DNA from 2 places in the Pseudoalteromonas sp. N1230-9 genome. Region 1 is predicted to be linked to the other one. Evidence: predicted binding sites of a transcription regulator. Region 1 holds the regulator's gene; the other holds the start of a gene.

Evidence for each region. The regulator LexA, encoded in region 1, represses DNA repair genes until DNA is damaged. The targets are predictions, from matches to a motif close to TACTGTATNNNNATACAGTA.
Region 2: the regulator LexA is predicted to act here: its motif matches at 3,989-4,008, upstream of LY624_RS10280 (SulA-like leucine-rich domain-containing protein).

The regions. Positions count from the first base shown of each region.
Region 1 is NZ_CP090419.1:3,453,825-3,461,293, forward strand. It holds gene LY624_RS16205 (SURF1 family protein) at 1-437, opposite strand, end outside; gene LY624_RS16210 (DUF2909 domain-containing protein) at 452-763, shown strand; gene LY624_RS16215 (cytochrome c oxidase subunit 3) at 663-1,538, opposite strand; gene LY624_RS16220 (cytochrome c oxidase assembly protein) at 1,550-2,104, opposite strand; gene ctaD (cytochrome c oxidase subunit I) at 2,104-3,696, opposite strand; gene coxB (cytochrome c oxidase subunit II) at 3,696-4,838, opposite strand; gene LY624_RS16235 (hypothetical protein) at 5,045-5,221, shown strand; gene lexA (transcriptional repressor LexA) at 5,352-5,969, opposite strand; gene LY624_RS16245 (PaaI family thioesterase) at 6,131-6,571, shown strand; gene LY624_RS16250 (hypothetical protein) at 6,577-6,957, opposite strand; gene LY624_RS16255 (hypothetical protein) at 7,115-7,469, shown strand, end outside.
Region 2 is NZ_CP090419.1:2,197,653-2,205,121, forward strand. It holds gene LY624_RS10265 (DUF6136 family protein) at 1-1,068, opposite strand, end outside; gene LY624_RS10270 (ABC transporter ATP-binding protein) at 1,065-1,655, opposite strand; gene LY624_RS10275 (S9 family peptidase) at 1,805-3,730, shown strand; gene LY624_RS10280 (SulA-like leucine-rich domain-containing protein) at 4,032-4,469, shown strand; gene LY624_RS10285 (YchJ family protein) at 4,510-4,989, shown strand; gene LY624_RS10290 (alpha/beta hydrolase) at 5,001-5,816, opposite strand; gene LY624_RS10295 (alpha/beta hydrolase) at 5,819-6,460, opposite strand; gene LY624_RS10300 (DUF6172 family protein) at 6,527-6,826, opposite strand; gene LY624_RS10305 (VC2046/SO_2500 family protein) at 6,988-7,469, opposite strand, start outside.

The DNA.
Region 1 (7,469 bases):
GTCGCTGTAATAAGCGCACTGCTAGGCCAAGCCACTGCTGGCAATTGATTGCGATCAGCGGGGGCTTTGAGCCAACCAAAATTAACAATTAAAGGGGCTACTTCTCCTTCGATGCTTACAGCTGCAAGTAAGTCATAACCTACTTGCCCTTGATATATTTGATTATCAAGTAGCCAGTAATGTTGTTTATTAACCGCCCCAGAGACTTTGACCTGTAAGCCCGTTTTGTTAACACCATCGGGTAAGCTTTGCAGTGCTTGCCAATCCATAACACCTTGTTGGCTTGATACAGCGAGCTGACTTAATTGCTGCTGTTTTTGTTCACCGCGTTGATACTGCCAAACACTTAAACGCAAACAAATCAGCACCGCAAACACCACAACGCAAATTGCGATAATTGAACTAAGCTTTTGTTTACGCCATAAAATTAACTGCATCAAGGAAACCTAAAATGATAAAAATCATCATTGTGTTGTTATTGTTATATATTGTGTTTAACCTTTTTCGAGCACTGTTTGTAATGATGTCAGCAAAACAGACCACACGACCTATGTCACACTATTTAGGACGCAGAGTACTTTTCTCTGTTGTTGTGTTGGTGATCATTATTGCCGCAATGAAATTGGGCTTTATTCACACCAACCCATCACCTCTTCGTCACGCTACAGCACATACACAAATACAAATAAACACAGCCAAACCACATCAACAAAATGCCAATACCAAGCTGCGGCCTGAAACGCAAAATGCTTTTCACTACTAAAATGACCTTTGAATATACGCAACAGTACGACAAACAGAATTACCGTCCCCAAGGTCACGTGCATACCGTGAAAACCAGTTAATAAAAAGAACGTGTTACCATATACACCCGCATCTAGGGTTAAACCGAGATCCTGATAAGCATGCATATATTCATATACTTGTAAGCCTAAAAAAACGACACCTAATAACACGGTTAGCGATAAAAATACTTTTAGCGCACCTCGCTTATTGTTTTCCATTGCCACATGAGCAAAGTGAATAGTGACCGAAGAGGTAAGTAAAATAAGGGTGTTAATTAATGGGAGCCCTTGCCAGCCCATAGCCTGTGTTGTCTCACCACTTGGTGTGGTTAAAAGAGGCCATACGGCTTCAAAGGTTGGCCAAAGTACTTCGTTGGTCATGGCATTGTTACCAGCCCCCCCCAACCAAGGTACAGAAATCATACGGGCATAAAAAAGTGCACCGAAAAACGCCATAAAAAACATTACTTCAGAGAATATAAACCAGCTCATGCCCTGCCTGAATGAACGGTCCATTTGTGCTGAGTAAAGCCCCTTATGCGACTCTTCAATAACGTTCCTAAACCAGCTGAAAACCATATAAATTAATATCGCAATGCCTAAATACAGTACATATTGACCACTGCTGCCTTCGCCACTGACTTGCATTACAGTTAAGCCAGCACCAACAGCAATTAAAAACATCGCAATTGCACCGACAATCGGCCACGGACTTTCAGCTGGTACATAATATTTTTCGTAATTCTGACTCATTTTGTTTGCTCCTAATTAGCAATTAGCTTGGCGGCTTCATCGTTTTTAGCCACAACCTGCCCGCTAATATCAAACACGGTATAGGACAATGTCAGTTCTTCAACATCATCCGGTAGCTCAGTATCGACATAAAATAATAAGGTAAACTCGATTTCTTCACCTGCTTTCATAGGCTGTTGATCGAAGCAAAAACAGGCTATTTTATGTAAGTATTTAGCTGCTTTTCCTGGTGATACCGAGGGGATTGCTTGCATTATTTTGTCTGTGCTGCTGGTATTCTTAGCACTAAACTTAACTTCACGCATAGCGCCTGGCTGCACAGCAACACTGTACTGCTGAGACTCAACTTTAAATGGTGCTCCGCTTTGTGCATGTGTTGTAAAGCTTACATCTACCGAGCGTTCAGTATTAACTGTGTCACTCACTACAGCCTTCTCAAGAGAAGGTTTGCCATTTAAGCCCGTAACATCACAAAACACGTCGTAAAGCGGCACCAATGCAAAGGCAAATGCAAACATACCAAGGCATGCTAGCAGGAGCTTTTTGAGCAAAGGTGCATGATTCATTACTTAATCTCCGGCGGTGTCTCAAAGGTGTGGTAAGGTGCGGGCGAATCAACTTCCCACTCTAGCCCCTCTGCACCGTCCCATACCTTAGCAGGTGCTTTTTCGCCGCCTCTGGCACATTTAAATACCACCAGCACAAACAGCAGCTGTGATAAACCAAACGCAAACCCACCAATACTAATAATGGCGTTAAAGTCTGCAAATTGCAGAGCATAATCAGGGATACGGCGCGGCATGCCAGCAAGGCCAACAAAATGCATTGGGAAAAACAGCACATTGACACTAATCAGTGATAACCAGAAATGCCATTTCGCCAAGGTTTCGTTATACATATTGCCAGTCCATTTTGGCAGCCAGTAATAGGCTCCCGCCATAATAGAAAATACAGCGCCTGTAACGAGTACATAGTGGAAGTGTGCGACCACAAAATAAGTATCATGATATTGGAAATCAGCAGGTGTGATCGCGAGCATCAAGCCAGAGAAACCTCCCAAGGTGAACAATACGATAAAAGCAATGGCAAACATCATGGGGATTTCAAAACTAATTGACCCTCGCCACATGGTAGCGACCCAATTAAACACTTTTACGCCTGTCGGTACCGAAATCAACATAGTAGCGTACATAAAGAACAACTCACCCGCAACTGGCATGCCTGTGGTGAACATGTGATGTGCCCATACGATAAAGCTAAGCAGCGCAATCGATGAAGTTGCATACACCATAGAGGCATAACCAAATAGCTTTTTACGTGAGAAAGTCGGCACGATAGTAGAGATAATACCGAACGCCGGCAAAATCATGATATACACCTCAGGGTGCCCAAAGAACCAAAAGATATGCTGGAACATCACAGGGTCGCCCCCCCCTGCGGCATCAAAAAAGCTGGTCGCAAAGTATTTATCAGTGAGCACCATGGTCACCGCACCGGCAAGCACAGGCATCACAGCAATCAATAAGAATGCGGTGATCAACCATGTCCAAACAAACAATGGCAGCTTCATCCATGTCATGCCAGGGGCTCTTAAGTTCACAATGGTCACGATAACGTTAATCGCCCCCATGATTGAACTAATGCCCATTATATGCACAGCGAAGACAAAGAGTGCGGTGTTATCGTTACTATAAGTAGTCGACAGTGGCGCATAAAAAGTCCAACCGAATGCAGGGCCACCACCAGGCATAAGCAATGAAGCTAACAGGATTAAAAAAGCGAAAGGTAGAATCCAGAAACTCCAGTTATTCATCCTTGGCAAAGCCATATCAGGTGCACCAATCATCATTGGCACCATCCAGTTGGCCAATCCAGTAAAGGCAGGCATAACTGCCCCAAATACCATGATCAAACCATGTACTGTCGTCATTTGATTAAAAAAGTGTGGATCAACAAGTTGCAGACCCGGCTGGAAAAGCTCTGCACGGATCACCATTGCCATCGCACCACCAATTAGAAACATGGTTAGTGAGAAAATGAGGTATAAACTACCAATATCTTTATGGTTTGTTGTATATAACCAACGCTTGAAACCCTTAGCAGGGTGATGGTCGTGATGCGCATGCTCAGTGGCTTGCTCATTAATAACGTTACTCATTAGTTCGCCTCCGCTGCTGCATCAATCGCTGCTTGAATTTGACTCGGCTGGATGACATCACCCGTATCATTGCCCCAAGCATTTCGTTTATACGTAATGACAGCTGCAAGCTGCTTAATTGAAAGCTGTTTATCGAATGCTTGCATTGCTGTACCAGGCTTGCCATGAAGCACAATATCAATGTGATCTTTAACATCACCTAGTACAATAGGGCTACCTTTAAGCGCAGGAAATACGCCTGGTAGCCCCATACCTGTTGGCTGATGACATGCTGCACAGCTAGCCATGTAGACTTGCTCACCTAGTGTCATTAACTCTTCTTTCGCAAGTGTTTGATCAAGTAATGCAGCATCCGCTGCTGCCGCATTCGCTTTTTCTTGTTTGGCATCAGCTAACCAAGTTGCAAACTCATCTTCAGGTAATGCTTGAACCACAACAGGCATAAAACCATGATCTTTACCACACAGTTCAGCACATTGGCCCCGATAAACACCAGGTTCGTTAATTCGTGTCCATGCTTCATTGATAAAGCCCGGATTTGCATCTTTTTTCACCGCAAAATCAGGAACCCACCAAGAGTGAATAACATCGTCAGAAGTCATCAAAAAGCGTACTTTTTTATTGATAGGAAGAACCAGCGGCTTATCGACTTCAAGTAAGTAATTTGCTGTCTTTTCAGCTTGGTTATCTATTTGATCTTTTGGTGTCGACAAAATCGAGTAATAGGCAATATCTTCACCCATATATTCGTAATGCCATTTCCATTGAGAGCCCGTGACCTTAATGGTGATATCCGCCTTAGAGGCATCTTCCATGGCGATTAAGGTTTTTGTGGCAGGCACAGCCATGGCAATTAAAATCACAAACGGAATGGCAGTCCAAAGAATTTCAACTTTTGTGCTTTCATGAAATTGGGCAGGCTTTGCCCCTTTTGATTTTCTATGATGTATTAAAGCCCAAAACATCACCGCAAAAACGATGACGCCGATTACACAACAGATAATAAATATCGTCATGTGTAACTCATAAACATTATTACTTATATCAGTTACCCCTTTACGCATATTAAATTGACTATTTGCCAATACTAACTGCGGTAGAGACACTAATATAAGCCACAAGGCATAACGCATTTTACCCATGTGACAGCTCCTTTAGATGCTATTGCAAGACGCAAAGCGAAAAGGCGTACAGCTAGGTGCCCATTCGTATTTTTATTGTTAAGAGCAAACACGTACCAACACGACAGAAATCTGATACAAGCTCATCGTTTAACACCACAGCACATTATTTTGTGTCTTTTTAGTAAAACGGTGTTAACACAATGTATTAACCAATTAGTTAAAAAATGAACAATAAGCAAGTTTTTAATCTAAGAAATGTTTATTTTGGTGCAAAAATAACAACTATAATCAGAGCGTTATTTGTAAAAAAAGGAGAAGAGCAAAAACTCAAAAAGAAAGGAAAACTGCGCTATACATGGACTCCCAGCAACGCTAATGGGTCACAAATCGATGCTAAATAGGTAAAAAGCGGCGTCGCACCAAATTAAATCAGTTTGACGCACCATTTTGGAAACATCTTACTCAGTACAATACATCAAAACAAAAAACGAGCGTGACTGAGAACACTAAAGTTACTTAAGTATATTAGCGTTACATCCAATCAGCATTACGAATAACGCCCACTGCCAATCCTTCAATATTGAAAGATTCGTGTTCGAGATCAACTTCAATCGGTGCAAACTCGTCATTTTCTGCATGTAGGAGGACTTTTCGACCTGCTTTTTCTAAGCGTTTTACAGTCACATCTTCATCAACACGCGCAACGACAACTTGACCATTTTCAGCCACTTGTGTTCTGTGTACTGCCAGTAAATCACCATCCATAATGCCTATATCTTTCATACTCATGCCATTAACACGTAGTAAAAAATCTGCAGCGGGCTTAAACAAAGATGGATCAACCTGACAATGACTCTCTACATGTTCCTGCGCTAAAATTGGCTCACCTGCGGCAACACGACCAATTAAAGGGAGTCCTAGTTGTTCTGGCTCATCTTCTTCAACTAACTGAATACCACGACTCGCACCAGGCTTCATTTTTATCATGCCTTTTTTAGCCAGCGCTTTAAGATGTTCTTCAGCAGCATTGGCACTTTTAAAACCAAGCGTTTGAGCTATTTCGGCACGAGTTGGCGGCATGCCCGTATCTTTAATAAATACTTTAATAAGTTCTAATATTTGCGATTGGCGTTTCGTTAATGGGCGCATACAACTGGTTTTCCATACAGTACATTTAACTGTGAGTATATACAGTTATCTGAAAATCGCAAATTTAAATTAGCCACCTCATTTTGCTACAAAACTAACATTGAACAGCACAGTTATATGCAATATGGTAGTAGCTTTAATTAGCTTGCTAAGGAAATACCATGAGCATTTGGCACCAGCCAATCACTTTAGAGCAATGCCAGCAATTTGCACAAGGCATTACAGGTGAAGGAACTTTAATGAAAACCATGGGCATTGAAATAACCGAAATTGGTGATGACTACCTAGTTGCCACCATGCCCGCTATACCAGCCCACCATAATCCAATGGGGATGGTACACGGAGGCGCAAATGTTGTGCTAGCTGAGACTGTGGCCAGTTATGCGGCAAATTTTGTTGTTGACTTCGAAAAGTTTTATTGTGTCGGCCAAGAGATAAATGCCAATCACCTCAAAGCATCACGCAAAGGCGTACTTACAGCAATTACACGCCCTATTCATCTAGGGAAAAGAACATCGGTTTGGGAAATTAAAATTAGTAATGCGGCAGGTGAACTGTGCTGCGTATCACGTATGACCGCAGCAGTGGTAGAACGAAGATAGCGAGCTTAGCTCTGAACTGGGTAAATGGTAATTTCGATCCCTGCGCCAATGGCTGAAATACGTAATAAGGTATCTGCGTGCAGGGCTTGATTAAAACATTTTGGCGAGTCACCTGACTCAAAACCAATATCAAATGTTCGTTTTGAACACGAAAGCCACTGTTTCAATGCATTGCGTGAACATGACTCAATTAATTCGCATAATTGATTAATTGCTTTATCTGGCGTGCTAATGTCGGCTGTTGCTTCAATACGAGCAAGTTGACGATATTCATCTTTGTCATAATGTAAGACCATGGCGTTTTTCTTTAAATCAGCCACCAGTGCACTTATATCGTGTTTTGATTCAAGCTCCAAGTCTACATTTAAAAATTGAATTTCCGACATACCTTCGTTTTACCCTCTATTAATAGCGATTGGAACTTTAACGCAGTTTTGTCTATATACCAAATCTAGAATACAGTTAATGCGACATTATGCCGCATTGGCAGCCTAATTTAAGCTTTTACAATAGCACCTATACAAAAATAACAAGTGGTTTTCTATGAATAAACGTATGTTCAAATATGCCCGCAAAGTGCATAAATGGTTAGGTTACTTGCTCGCCATACAAATCTTTTTTTGGCTGCTGGGTGGCTTGGTAATGAGCGCCATTCCACTTGAAAAAGTACATGGCAAACACTTAGCTAAACGCAGCCTCAGTAATCCATTTAAAGTACATGATTACATGGCATCAATTGATGCAATAACAGCTCAGTTTGAGCAAATTAGTGATATAAAATACAGCCACTTACTCACAAAACCCACTATTGAAATTGCCACTTTAAACGGTACATTTACCTTTGATGGTATAACGGGTGAAGTAATGGCTAGGCCAAGTGAATCTGAGATTATTGAAA
Region 2 (7,469 bases), 1.3 Mb from region 1:
TATAACAAACCAAACCAGCGCATAATGCGCTGGTTTTTTTTGCGCTAAATATTGCTGTAATAAACACCATACTGCCCCGATAATTATTAAAAGCATGTTAGTGCCGAGCATGCTTATAAGTACCACGAGAGCCAGAACAAAAAATACTAGGCTAGGTAAAAAGTGGCTTATATAAAACTGCTTGCCTTGGCTGACACTTTGAAAAAATAACCGATATTTATTAAAAACAGCCATGCAATCAAACTGCAGTGAGCTCGCTAGCAACACGCATACTGAAAAAGCAGTAGCTTGTATCAGGTCACTAAAGTCGTTACGGATTGTAATTAGCTGCAATAAAGCTAACAACAGTGCAACTAGTACTGCTCCACGCCAAATTAAGCTCCAACTGTGCTGTATAAAGTAGCTAAGCCAGAATAAACCAAACGATTGCACTTTCAATTTATGACTCATTCTTACAGATGGGAGCAAAGTCGAACAGCAGAAAATAGCAACAAAACCCAAAAAGTAGTGCAGCGAAGTAAAACTTACAGGCAGTAATACCAATACAAAACTTATTAAGAAGCTATAAAAGAGCGCAAGTGGCCTATAAAGAACAAATACCCCACAAAACCATTGCAACAACATGAACAAAAGAAAATGAGGCACTTGTAGCCATTGCTTTAGTGATAGATCCATTGCTATTAATAAACTCGCAATAAGCCAAGCATTACTTAAAAATAGTAATTTGCAGTCAACGCACACTCGCCAAGAAGATTTAAATAAACTGCGCTGAAATGCCCTGTTTTGCGCATTTTTAATGGCTGGGGCCATGGCCCATACCATCACAGATTCAAGTAAAAGATAAACCACTGCTAATTTTGCACCGTAAGCAGGTGCTGCATGGCTATCAACTATTTTTCCAAGCCCTAAAAACAACAGTAAAGCCAAACCAAGAAATGCAGGACCCAGTACGAGTGCGAACAGCAAGCTAAAACTCTTTAGCTGAGACAGCATACTTTTAAGGGTAGTCGTATATGCTAGATATCGAAAAGAGAGGAATGAGATGTATCTGGCAAAGTAGTCAATCATAATGATGAACACTCAAAACCGTGCTGTAAAAATACCTCCGGTTCATGGCTTGTTATGATGATCTGCCCATTAGGTTTATCATTAAGGTAGCTATTAAGCAATTTGAGTAAAAATCGAATGCTTTCTTGGTCTAATGCTGCACTCGGTTCATCTAACAACAAAAATGGGGCTTGCTTTAAAAAAGCAATAATAAGTTGGCACTTCTTTTGATTACCACTCGACAAAGCACTAAAACGGGTATTGAGGTGCTCATCAAACCTAAATCCGGTAATAAGTTGCTCTGGCATTTCTTTCTTTAACGCCTTACAACTAAGTTCAATAATTTGTCGCGCGGTTAAAAAATTGGGCAGCGCAATACGGTCACTGGCAATCGAAACATAACTTTGAACAGATTCAATTGTTTCACTATTGAACAAAACATACCCTGATTGTGGATTTTCGAGGCCTGCAATGATCATCAGTAATGTTGTTTTTCCCTTGCCATTAGCTGCTTGTAAACAAGTTTTTTTGCCGTTGAACTGCTTATTATAATTTTTAAAAACTTGAGCCGAAGCGAAACGCTTATTGAGGTCTTTAATTTCTATCATGATTATTCCTTTAATTGTGGAAAAATACTAACACACTGGTGTCCACATTTAGTTACATGATTTGTAACAAATATCAACGCTCGAAGGCTTGCGTTTATAAATTGAACAAGTAAGACTCTATTGCGGAAAAATAAAAAGGAATAATTACAATGAAACCGAGTTTCCAATTAGCAGCCATTGCTTGTGCGCTCAGCCTTGCATTAGCAGGATGTTCACAGTCAAACCAATCAACAACTAATACTAATAACCAACAGCAAGTCCAAACAGTTAAACAATATGATGCTGAGACCTTTTTTGATACAACCTCAATTATGGGTAGCAGTTTTTCACCGAAGGGCGACAAAGTACTAATAAGCAGCGACGAAAGCGGTATTTATAGCTTGTACGAAGTCGATATTAAAACCGCCAAGAAAGCCCGTTTAACAGATTTTGAAGACAGTACTTATGCAGTCGCTTATTTCCCTAACGATGAGCGCGTATTATTTACTAAAGACTCAGGCGGTAACGAGCGTTATCACATCTATGTGCGCGAAACCGATGGCACAGTTAAAGATCTCACCCCAGGTGAAGAAACCCGCGCGGGTTTTGCAGGCTTCACTGAAGATGCGAAACAATTTTTTATAACAAGCAATCAACGTGATGCTAAGTTTATGGACCTTTATCGCGTTGATGCTAACAGCTATGAAGTGACCCCTGTTTATCAAAATACTATGGGGCTTGATGTCGGTGCAATCAGCCCTGATGGCCGTTTTATTGCTTTATCGAAAAACAATTCGAACAAAGACAGCGATGTATTCATTCTTGATACTCGCAAAAAAACGCTTAAACCAGAACTCATCACTCGCCATGACGACGATGCCAAATACGGTCCTGAAACCTTCTCAAGAGACAGTAAATCACTGTATTACTCAACCGATGCCAAAGGTGAGTTTGCAGAAATTTGGCGCTATGATTTAACGACTGGCGAGCATAGCCCTGCCCTCAAAGATGAATGGGATGTGAGCTTTATTTACTTCTCTAAATCTGGTCGTTATCAAGTAAGTGGTGTTAATGCTGATGCGAGCACTAAGGTGTCGATAATCGATACCACCACAGGTAAAGGCATTGCTATGCCATCATTACCGGCTGGTAACTTACGTGGTGTAAACTTCTCTGCTGATGAAAAGACCATGGCGTTTTACTTGAATTCAGATACCTCGCCAAGCAACTTATTTGTGTGGCAACTCGGTGAGTCGAAAGCGAAACAGTTAACCAACACACTAAGTGATGCGATTGATCAAAATGACTTAGTTGAAAGCACAATTGTACGCTTTAAAAGTTTTGATGGTTTAGAAATCCCTGGGGTTTTATATAAGCCTAAGCAAGCTAACAGCAACAACAAAGTACCAGCTTTAGTTTGGGTGCATGGCGGCCCAGGCGGACAAAGCCGCACAGGTTATAGTGCAATGCAGCAGCATCTAGTCAATCATGGTTATGCCATTTTTGCAGTCAATAACCGTGGCAGTTCAGGTTACGGTAAAACCTTCTTTCATTTAGATGACAAAAAGCATGGCACTGACGATTTACAAGATATCGTTTATGGTAAAAAACACCTGCAAAGCCTAGATTGGGTTGACGCAGACAAAATTGGCATCATGGGAGGGAGTTATGGTGGTTTCATGACTGCTGCAGCACTTGCCTTCGAACCTGAAGAATTCAAAGTAGGCATTAATATCTTTGGTGTAACAAACTGGGTTAGAACCTTAAACTCGATCCCACCATGGTGGGAGAGTTTTAAAAAGGCGCTGTATGATGAAATGGGCGACCCCGCGACAGACGGCGAACGTCACCGTGCAATTTCGCCGCTCTTTCATGCTAAAAACATCACTAAGCCATTAATGGTGATCCAAGGTGCTAACGACCCACGGGTTTTACAAGTTGAAAGCGATGAACTTGTTGCCGCTGTAAAGGCAAATGGTGTGCCTGTCGACTATGTGTTATTTGATGATGAAGGCCATGGTTTTACTAAAAAGGAAAACCGTATTAAAGCCTCAAACGCATACCTTGAGTTTTTAAATACCTACTTAGATAAGTAGTAAAACAGTAAAGGTTAAAGGCCGGTTTTATACCGGCTTTTTTATGCAAAATACCTGTATACAAGCAAAATTTAGTATTTCATACAGTACTGTACGAAATACTGTATGAATTTAGTGGTAGATTTTTCACCTTTTTAGCTCTTCAAAGAAAATCATAACTACATGTTTAATAACAACTAAATATTTTTAATTAAAATAAAACTGAACTATTGGTTAAAAAATAGCAAAAAAGTACTTGCGCAAAAACACTGTATAAACTACTGTATACACATACTGTATAAACAACCAGTGAGTGAAAGTTATGTTACAGCCAATTACATTAAGAACAGTTAAAAGCTACCAACAAGATAACGACAAAGCGTCTGTTAATTTAATTCAAATTGAAGACGAAATATCAGCAACCTTTGAGTTATTAAAAGTATTGCATCATTACAATAGCCAAAATGCATGGACACTATTAATTGCCCCTGATCATGTACCTAGCAAAGCATTATTAGATTCGTGTTCGATTGATACCAGCAAACTACTTGTGATCAGACAAAAGCATTTAGTTAACCTTGAGTACGTACTTAACTCAGCATTACATAACGGTAATTTTGCTGCTGTGATCACATGGACAGATATTGTAAACAACCACCAACTAGATTCGATGAATTTAAACCTTGAGCAGGCATCTGCTAAGTTTTATTGTTTTACAAAAAGCGCTCAATTAAACAATTTAGTACCCCAGCCACAATAGGCTTGTTAAAATAACAATTTATAGTTTTAGGTAAGTTGTTATGACATCACTCACATACCCCCTTTGTCCTTGTGGCAGCGAATCGACTTACGAGCTTTGCTGCCAGCCTTTTCATACAGGCGCAAGCCAAGCTGATACGCCAGAACAACTTATGCGTTCTCGTTTTAGTGCTTACGCGCTAAAAGATGCAAAATATGTATTTAGTACCTATGCACAAAGCCAGCAAGCCGCGAACTCGGTTCGCGAAATTAAAGATTTTGCAAATAGCTGTCGTTTTACCAAGCTAAACGTTTTAGATACTGAATATAACGAGCAAGAAGGTTTTGTAGAATTTAAAGCAAATTACTTTTACCAAAACTTGTATTGTGAGTTACACGAAAAGTCGCGTTTTATTAAAGAAGATGGCCTATGGCGTTACCTTGATGGTGATATAACGCCCGTTGCAGATATTAAAATTGGCCGTAATGATGAATGCCCTTGCGGTAGCGGCAAAAAATATAAAAAGTGTCACGCAATTTAAATCACGGCTATTCACTTTTTATATAGCCAATCTAAACCTTGACTGGCCGTTGTAGGGAAAGCCGTTGCGTGGTGGGCATGTGGAATAACAAATAAATTTGTCATCACGTGTTCGCCACTTTGCTTATTAATTTTATCTACTAATTGTTTAGTACCAAAAACCATTTTTTCACCTTCACTCTCTTCAAGCTCACCCACTGCGATGTAAACTTTTGTAGTGTTGGTAGCTGGTTTTACAGCCATAGCTAATATTGAGTTTTCTTTAAACCACACTGATGGACTGCCAATAATATAGCTTGAAAAAAGCGTCGGCTCGGTAAATAAGGTATAAGCAGCAAACAGGCCCCCTAATGAATTACCGACAAGTGTCTTTTGCGTGCCAGTTCGATAATGGGTGTTAATATAAGGAATAACAGTGTGTTTTAAGTAATTTAAATGTTGCTTTGCGCCCCCTGTAGCACGTTTCCATGTCTTATCAACAAACGGTGTGTAATCATGAATTCGGCTATTTAGCCCTGATATGCCCTTTTGATAACCAACGGCAACAAGAATTACTTCCTCAATGGAGCCTGAATTCATCATAAAACGGCTAGCACCTGAGGCTATGGGCAAACTGTAATTGGCGTCTAACAGATAAACCACAGGGTAACGTTTCTGGCTTTGTTTTTGATAGCTACGTGGCAGTTTGATAGTAATGGGGTATTCGTTTTCTGTATGTTTATCTTTTAGCAAAACTGTATCAGTGCGCGGCAGAGTATAGGGTTCAGCCCAAGCGGTAAAGCTTGTCCCAAAAATACAGAACATCAAAATAAAAAGTATATTAGGCATCGTTAATCCTTTAGCCATTTCTTAATGGGTAACACCCACTCATCTTTTGGCTCATAAAATGCGCCATGAGAGAGTCCTGTATTAATGCTTATTTCTTCGAACTTAGTAACTTCACTCCTATCAATTAAAAATTGGCAAGAGCCAACCTGATCTGAACGTTCAAAGATTGAGTAAACCTTACCGAATGCCCTAACTGATGGATGCTTTTTAATTAAACCTGCACACCCTGCTAATATTATTAAGTTGATATTTGTGCGTTTAAGTTCATTGGCTGCCAGTACCGATAATGCCCCACCTCGTGAAAAACCGACCAGACTAATATGCGACTCAGGAACACCTGCCTTTAATAAAATGTCGACATCAGCAGCTAACTTTTTAGCAAATAAAAATGGGGCTGTGCCTTTTTTTCGGTGGTATGCAATTAAGTTATAGGCTGGATCTGCTAGTGCTTTTTTAATTGCAGGAAAATCATAAATGCCATATTTTGGATGACGTGGACGAGTGTGCTCACCTTCGACGATGTAACCATGAGAATAAAAAACATAATGCTCATTGCTATTGAAGCTACTAGGAAGCTCATCATAAATAGTATTTGCTTGGACTTGGCATCCGCAAATAACGAGTAGTAATAAAAAACGGCGCATACTAATCCATAGCTAGGCAATAAAAATGGGCCATAAGGCCCACTCTTAGATTCGCTCGTTTGACGTTTACTCTTCGTCAAACTCTTGTAATTGTCGCTGTGCAGGACGCGCTAAGATTTCAACATAAAACGTCATAAGTCCTTTGGCTTCAATATCGCTAATGCATTTGTTGATCTCTGCCACATGCACAACCTGAGCATCTTCTGCAGATTCGCCAAACTTACAGTCAAACGCCCAATAATCAGCCCCTTCAGGAAGTGTTTTGTTGCGTTCACGTTTTAAGTATTTTTTTACTTCGTGTTTGGCTGCATCAACCATACGAGGATATTTGATTTTCTCATGGTTAAGCGTGAATGTTTTTTTCATTATGGTCCTAATAACTTGATTCAATAGTCATGGCATAAAGCCACTAGGTCGCATTATAACAAGCACATTTAAAATTAGCTGTAGTTTTTAATAATACGCTGAAATTTACCTATATTACCTATTGTAGCGTACAAGAAAGTTATGACAATGGAATTAATTGTTTAAGCTGTCGCTAAGTACAAAGGCTGATGAATTGATTCGTCTTTTAAGCCATCATAAAAAGCCGCTGCATCCATTTGTGGTCGCTCTGTAACACTATTATTAGTGTAATAACGCTTTCTAACAGCAGGTTCGCAATTATCAATGACATTTAATGGCACATGGCATTTATCATCACGAATTGTCAGTGGCTCTGGGTTTAAACATTGACGTAAACGAATGTCTGTAAGTCCACCACTTAGAAGACGAAATGCATTTTGCTCGCCAATTAGCATGTCAAATTGCTCTGGTGCTAATGCTTGCTTTGGTCCCGCCCCTAACTCATTACGTAGCGCTTGCTCAGATATTTGGGTGTTAGCTAACTCTGATTTTGGTAGGTGAAACTGACTAAAGTCGAGCACATCATGAGAGAGCATTGCCAATAGTAAAGCAAATTCTCCACTGCGTTGCTCATGAACACTTTTATTAAGACGATTATCAAGTT